Regions from separate parts of the Paenibacillus sp. MER 180 genome, predicted to be linked through region 2. Evidence: riboswitches for the same ligand, from Rfam matches in the RefSeq annotation. Region 2 holds a riboswitch; the other holds the start of a gene.
The links. A riboswitch is a leader RNA that binds a small molecule or an ion and turns the genes downstream of it on or off. The one in region 2 is predicted to bind cyclic di-GMP.
Positions count from the first base shown of each region.

Region 1: it holds a riboswitch for cyclic di-GMP, as region 2 does, so the genes downstream of both, M3661_RS23020 (4'-phosphopantetheinyl transferase family protein) here and M3661_RS19345 (CAP domain-containing protein) in region 2, are expected to answer to the same signal.

Region 1 covers NZ_JAMAVT010000016.1:121,055-124,474, reverse strand. The annotation lists gene M3661_RS23025 (stalk domain-containing protein) at 1-1,124, shown strand, start outside; cyclic di-GMP riboswitch class I at 1,693-1,779, shown strand; gene M3661_RS23020 (4'-phosphopantetheinyl transferase family protein) at 1,863-2,618, shown strand; gene M3661_RS23015 (non-ribosomal peptide synthetase) at 2,609-3,420, shown strand, end outside.
Region 2 covers NZ_JAMAVT010000012.1:53,865-57,284, forward strand. The annotation lists gene M3661_RS19340 (SpaA isopeptide-forming pilin-related protein) at 1-1,472, shown strand, start outside; cyclic di-GMP riboswitch class I at 1,602-1,692, shown strand; gene M3661_RS19345 (CAP domain-containing protein) at 1,820-2,878, shown strand; gene M3661_RS19350 (class D sortase) at 2,951-3,420, opposite strand, start outside.

The DNA.
Region 1 (3,420 bases), on a different contig from region 2:
CTAACAATTCGACGGTGTACCCTGCAACGAACGTATCGGCAAGCAGTATGGGTGGAAACTACAATGATGGACGGAACCTGAGTGTAACATTCAACCGTGCTGCAGATGAATCGAATGTGAACCATTATCGCGTTATGGTCGTGAAGTCTTCCAATGCAAGCCGTTTTAATCTAACAGAGGCCAATCGAGTTAACAATTGGAACTCAGCTGTCGTGTATCGGAGTGGCAGCAGCTTGTCACATGTATTCGATCAGGATGCAAGAGATGTAGATGGAGCACCGATTCGCAACGGCAACAGCTACCGGGTATTTGTTCTGTCTGTAAGCTCCAATAGTCAAGCGAACAATGCGTTGTCTGCTCCATCTCCAGAGGTGACGCTTAAAGGCAATGCCTCGGTTGATGTTGTGACGAATGTAGAAGCGAAGATTATTGGCAAAAACGGTAATGCCAGCGACATTGAAGTAGGCTTTAATGCACCATCCAGTAGTTCGTACGTAAATGAATACCGTATTATGGTCGTCCGCGCAGATCAGTCCTATGCATTCGACGCATATAGTGCGGGACAGGTGGGATCATCCAGCTACATTCGGGTTGGGAATCAGAGTGGCTATGTAAGACAATCGCTAACAAGCGGCTTGCGGGATGTTCAAGGCAACGACATTCAAAAAGGTGTTGCTTACCGGGTATTTGTGCTTACGGTAGCTGACAATAGAAGCGGCTCCTCGAATGCCTTGTCTTCGCCTTCTGGTGAATTTGCCTTGGTAGATCAATCCGTGCAGGCACCTACAAATGTGTTTTTGACAAGAGAAGGGGGGAATAACTTCAAGGCCTCCTTCTCGAAGCCAAGCAACGACAGCGGGATTGCCTATTATGCATTGATGGTCGTTCCTTCTAGCTCAGCGAACTCCTTCAACCTGGATCAGGCGAATCGTTTAAGAGGAGTAAGCGTAATTGGCGAAGAATCTAGAATGTTCTCGCTGTCAGATAATGATGCATATGGAAATCCAATTCGCAGCGGCGTTGCCTATAAAGTATTCGTTATGTCCGTAGCGGATGGGCGCAATGCAACAGTGAATGCACTGTCCACCGCATCCAATGAAATGACAGTTGGTGACGGATATTAATCCCCATGATGTGAAATAGAGAAGATAGATAGATGGCATTCAATAAGAGCCTCGGAATGATTTCCGAGGCTTTTTATGTATCACCAAGAGTACAAGAGAGTTGTGTAATGAGTAAGAAATGACTTCAGTGCTGTCTATTAGGTAATTGGTAGGGGAGAGGGGGCTAAGCAGTAGTGGCTCTATAGGAAAATCGACAAATGTGTCGAGCAGTTGGAGGGAATTGCACGAATCTATGGGAGCAAGGATGGAGAGGATAGGGGTGTTTTTGTCGGAAATAGGGTGAAACAACCTTGAAAATGACTATAAAATGACAAAAAATGATTTTTCGTGTCGAAAGATTGAAAAGTGTTATGAAAAAGTATTAATCTTTTCATTCGAGCAACCGATATAAAATATGGGTCTTGAGTTGGATAGGGGATGCGACCGTCCAACATGCTGATATGTAATATGTACTTTAGACCTATTCACGCGATACATGTCACAAGAACTAGTGCGTAACATTGCTATGACATTCTTGCCTGATAATCGATCTGCAACACGCAATGGATACATCAAGAAGAACAACATCAGGATTGAAAGGCAAACTCTTCGAAAGATGAGGACGCAAAGCCGCGGGCCTAACATCTTCACGGATTACGGCGGCCGGGTTGCCATTAATGTTGCGGTAACTACACAACGGTTATTCGGTGACAAGGCTATGCAGAATGGCCTTTTTTTTGCGCACAGAAGCTGGGGTAAATGATGGAAATTGTGTTGCTAAAATGGGACGAGTGTACTTCCTACGAAGACATAGATTCATTGATGGATCGATTTATCCCGTTCGTTACACCTGAAAAATACAAAAGGTTAGATAGACTTCGGAACCGTGAAGATTTTTATTGCACGGTTGCGGCTGACATATTGGCCCGCATGCTGCTATGTCGAACCTTGAAATGTTCGAATAACGAACTTGTTATTCACACTCATCCCTTCGGCAAGCCATATGTGGAGGGTGATCCGGTATTTTTCAACATCTCTCACGCCGGTGCGTTCATAGCAGTGGCATTGGATGAAGCGCCAATCGGGATTGATATTGAGCAAGCAGGAGAATGGAACATGGACGTGGCTAGGCTGATATGCTCGCCGCGTGAGTTGGAATTGCTTGCAAATACGAACGACAGTCGTGCGCGTCAGGAATTGTTTTTTTACATATGGACGGCTAAGGAAAGTGTTCTGAAGGCATTAGGAACGGGTCTTAGCCTGCCTCCCAGCACATTCGAGATTGTGCAGGAGACAGCTGTACCTATACAGCATAATCAATTATGGAATGTTGATCATAATTATGTAAAGCAATATGTCGTTCCTGTAACAGGCTATAGTATGACTGTGTGTGCACAGCATATGGAATTTGCCAAGCAAATAGAGTACATCACATGGGAGCAGTTGACTCATAGGTTTACGAAATGGGTTGGATCGTACAAAGGAGAGGACGAGAATTGGCTTTCATGGAATTAACAGTAGAACGATTGGCAGGCTATGACGTACATTCTATCGAGCTGCCTGAAGAGACAATGCGTCTTCTGAAGAAGCATTCGGCCGAGCATTCGGTCAAGTTGGAATCCGTCATGTTCAGTGCGTGGGCAACGCTGTTGTCCCGGTTCTACAACTCGCAGCAAGTAACTCTTCATGCCGTTCAAGCGGGACACGGCAATGCAAACCATACCGTAGTCAGTCAGGATGACGTAACCTTGCAAGGAATTATGAGCATTCATAACAGCTTGTCGGCTTGCGCAGAAGGACGTAACCTGACTTGCTCTGAAATAGCTTCTGACAGTGATGTGGCAACGTATTGCTGGTACGGAGAAGATGTTCGGCCCGTGCTTCCAGAGGGAGAGCAGGTATGTGACCTGCACGGCTGCATTCAGCATGCTGCTGGAACGGGCGCATTACCGATGTTCACAATGTATTACAAGGAAAATCAGTTCCAGTTATCGACGGTAGAGAAGCTGGGTGAGTACTTCTTGCAGCTGCTGGATGAAGCTGTGAAGCATCCTCAGAAGCGTATTGGCGAGCTGGAAATGCTGACAGAGCAGGACAAGCGCCAGTTAATTGAGGGGATGAATCAGACGCGAGCTGAATATCCTCATACATTCACGGTTCAGGCGCTGTTCGAGGAACAGGCTAAGCTGCATCCGGATCGAGTAGCTGTCATCGAAGATGATCGCGAGTTGACCTATTGCGAGTTGAATGCTCGTGCGAATCAATTGGCGCGCAGGCTGCGGAAGCTTGGCATCGATCGGGAACAGTCTGTTGGTAT
Region 2 (3,420 bases):
CAGCGCCAGAAGGGTATGTGCTCAATACTCAGCCGATTACAGTTGAAGTCAAGAACGGAACGGACACACCGGTTACCGTCTTGAACAAACTGGTTCCAGGATCGGTGAAAGTCATTAAAGTGGCGGCAGGTACGAATACTACACTCCCTGGTGCAGAATTCCGTATCCTTGACGCACATAAGCAGCCAGCCAAGGATCAAACAGGCAAAGAATTGACACAGTTGGTAACGGATGAACATGGCCAATTAATCATTACGAATCTGAATCCAGGCCAATACTTCGCGCAAGAAACGAAGGCACCGGTAGGGTATGTGTTGAACGGTGATTTATTCGAATTCACAGTAAGCAAGAAGGCAGTAGCTGAAGTGAAGGTACCGAATACACGTGAGCCTGAAGTGCCTAAGACCGGAACTGCTAAGATGGTTAAAGTTGATGCGGCCAATGAAGAAAGGAAATTGCCAGGTGCGGAGTTCCGTTTGCTGGATGCGAATAAGCAGCCAGTCAAGGATCAAGCAGGCGTGGAATTGCCGCCGCTTATCACGAATGAGCATGGCGAAGTCACGATTCCGAACCTGTATCCGGGCAAGTATTATGCAGAAGAAACAAAGGCTCCAGCCGGATTTGTGTTGAACACGGAATTAATCGAGTTTGATGTGAACGCTGGCAAGGAAGCAGTAGTCATTGTGCGTAATACACTCGATTTGCCGCCGACGGGTTCAGTGAAGCTGATTAAGATTGCTTATGAGAATAAAGAGAAAAAGCTGTCTGGTGCCAAGTTCCGCCTTCTGGATACGGAGAAGCATCCGGTTAAAGATAAGGCAGGAGCAGAGCTTCCGATCTTAACGACGGATACAAACGGAGAAGCATCCCTTCCAGCCTTGAAGCCGGGTAAATACTTCTTCGAGGAAACAGAGGCTCCAAGCGGTTATATTCGCAACACTACATTGAATGGGTTCGAAATTACGAGAGGGCAGTTGACTGTCGTTACGGTCGAGAATGTTCGTTATACCGATGGAGGGGGAGGGGGCAAGACGGATCCTTACGAACCGTGGGAGCCAAGCAAGCCAGGCGACAAGACACCTCCTAAGACAGATCCGAACATTCCAACGATCCCTGGGCAGATCGTCGATCCTACAGATCCAAAGACGCCAACAACGCCAACAAATCCTGGAACGACAACTGACCCTGATCAGCCTACGGTACCTGGGGAGACGACAGATCCCGACACAGGAAATACGACGGAGCCGGGTGGAAGCAAGGGCAATCCAGACGGTGACAAGGATGATGAAGGAAATCCTGATGATGCAGATCTAGGGGGCAAGACGGATTCGAAGAAGCCGAATCCTAAGCCGGGCGGCAAGCTGCCGCAGACCGGTGAAGAAGCCCCTGTATCGCCAATCGTCGGTATGATTCTAATCACTGCCGCAGCACTCATGTGGATTGCTCGGAAGCGATTATTTGTAAGACGTTGATGTGATGACCCGCTAAGGAGAGTTCCTTGGCGGGTATCCTACTATTCTGTCCACATACAGAAGATTACAATCGTTCAGGAGTGTACAAGCAGTTCTGTTGCATGTTACCATAGACATATAACGGTTACATTTGGATAATGGCAAACCCTCGCGAAAGCAGGGGACGCAAAGCCACGGGTCTAATGCATTTACACAATGCGATGACAGCCGGGTTGCCCTAATTGCGACAATACGAGCGTCTATTTAAGTGCGCCGCCATTAGGGTGGCGCTTTTTGTATATATAAGAAGCGCCCCTGGTGTTCATCTCATTCGAGCGGATAACGTCAAAGAATGGGAGATGGTAAGAATGCGGACACGTTGTACGGCAACAACTGACAACAACGCAAACTGGCAAGTAGAAGCAAAACAATCATTGGTAGGCACCAAGCGACGAATTGCAATAGGGCTTAGTGCTGCATTGCTGTTCGGCATGTTCATGCCACAGCCAACTCTCTATGCAGCGGATGAAACAAGCGGAAGCGGAGCTGCTGCATCAGAATTGAATGTGCCACAGGTGGCAGGAGTCAAGGTTCAGGGCATTTCGCTCGGTATGAGTGAGAAGCAGCTCTTCGAGCGACTGGGACAACCAGCACGCAAAGACGTAAGCGAGTACGGGTTCGAGTGGTACATCTATAACAAGGATTATAAGCAGTATGTGCAGGTCGGTGTGCTCAACAAGAAAGTTGTAGCTCTATACTCGAATGCTAAGGCTGATTATGGCAGCATTGGATTTGGTTCGACGAAGCAGGAAGTTACAGCAGCCTACGGGTCTTCCATCAGCCGAATTAAGAAAGGCAATACCATCTATAACTACAAGGATAACGGCGGAACATACAGTATGCACAAGGTAGGCGACGCTTATGCGACGGTGTTCTATGATGTGAGTCAGCGCGGCACGGTAACAGCTGTCCAATTCATTGCTGAAGCTGTGGAGTTGTCGTTCAAGGGTTACTTCGGTACGCCTAGCGAGCAATTGCGGACAAGCTTCGAGCAGCAAATATTCGATCTAGCGAACGCAGTTCGCGTACGCAATGGCAAGAAGCCGCTGCAATGGAACGATAAAATCGCAGGAACAGCACGCAAGCATAGCGGTGATATGGGAGAAAGAAGCTTCTTCGATCATAATAATCCGGATGGCAAGTCGCCGTTCGATCGAATAAAGGCAGACGGAATCGTATATAAGTCCGCAGGAGAGAATATTGCCGCTGGCCAGACGAGTGCCATCTTCGTTCATGAGAACTGGATGAACTCGGAAGGGCATCGTGCTAACATATTAGGAGATTATTCGCGAATGGGTGTGGGCGTATTTTTCGGAGGTAAATCGAAAGTCTACTATACGGAAAACTTCTATACACCACGAAGCTAGCAGGCCGTGGTAAAAAGACGCCTTCAATCCAACAGAAACAGTAGTTTGGAGGCGTCTTTAATTGATGCGGCGTTATGGAGTCTTCTCCATGACAGCCTTCACAATAAGCCGGTGTGTGGCTGTGTCGATTGGATCACAGGTGATGAGTGTCAGCTCCCGATCCGTTGGATTCTGATCGAGAACGGACAGATCTTCTGGGGTCACGACGGATTTCGATTGCACGGTATACGTGTAGGTCTGATCCGACGTTTCTAATTGAACTTTATCCCCCTTTTTCAACTCATCGAGCCTGTTGAAGTGTCTGCCGAATGTCAGACTGCGATGGCTCGCCAATACAAAGTTGCCGATCTCGCCCGGCATTCGGCCGGGGACAACGATTCCACTTCCAACCTTGAGAGAAGCAGGTGTGGCTCCTTCTACCATAGGTTCTCGCAGATCGATTTTGTCGATCGATATTGCCCCATATACAAGGAGACCGTCAATGGATTTAGGCTCCCGTTTTTTTGGTGTGATTGAATCGGTTTGTGTCTTGGAGGTTACTT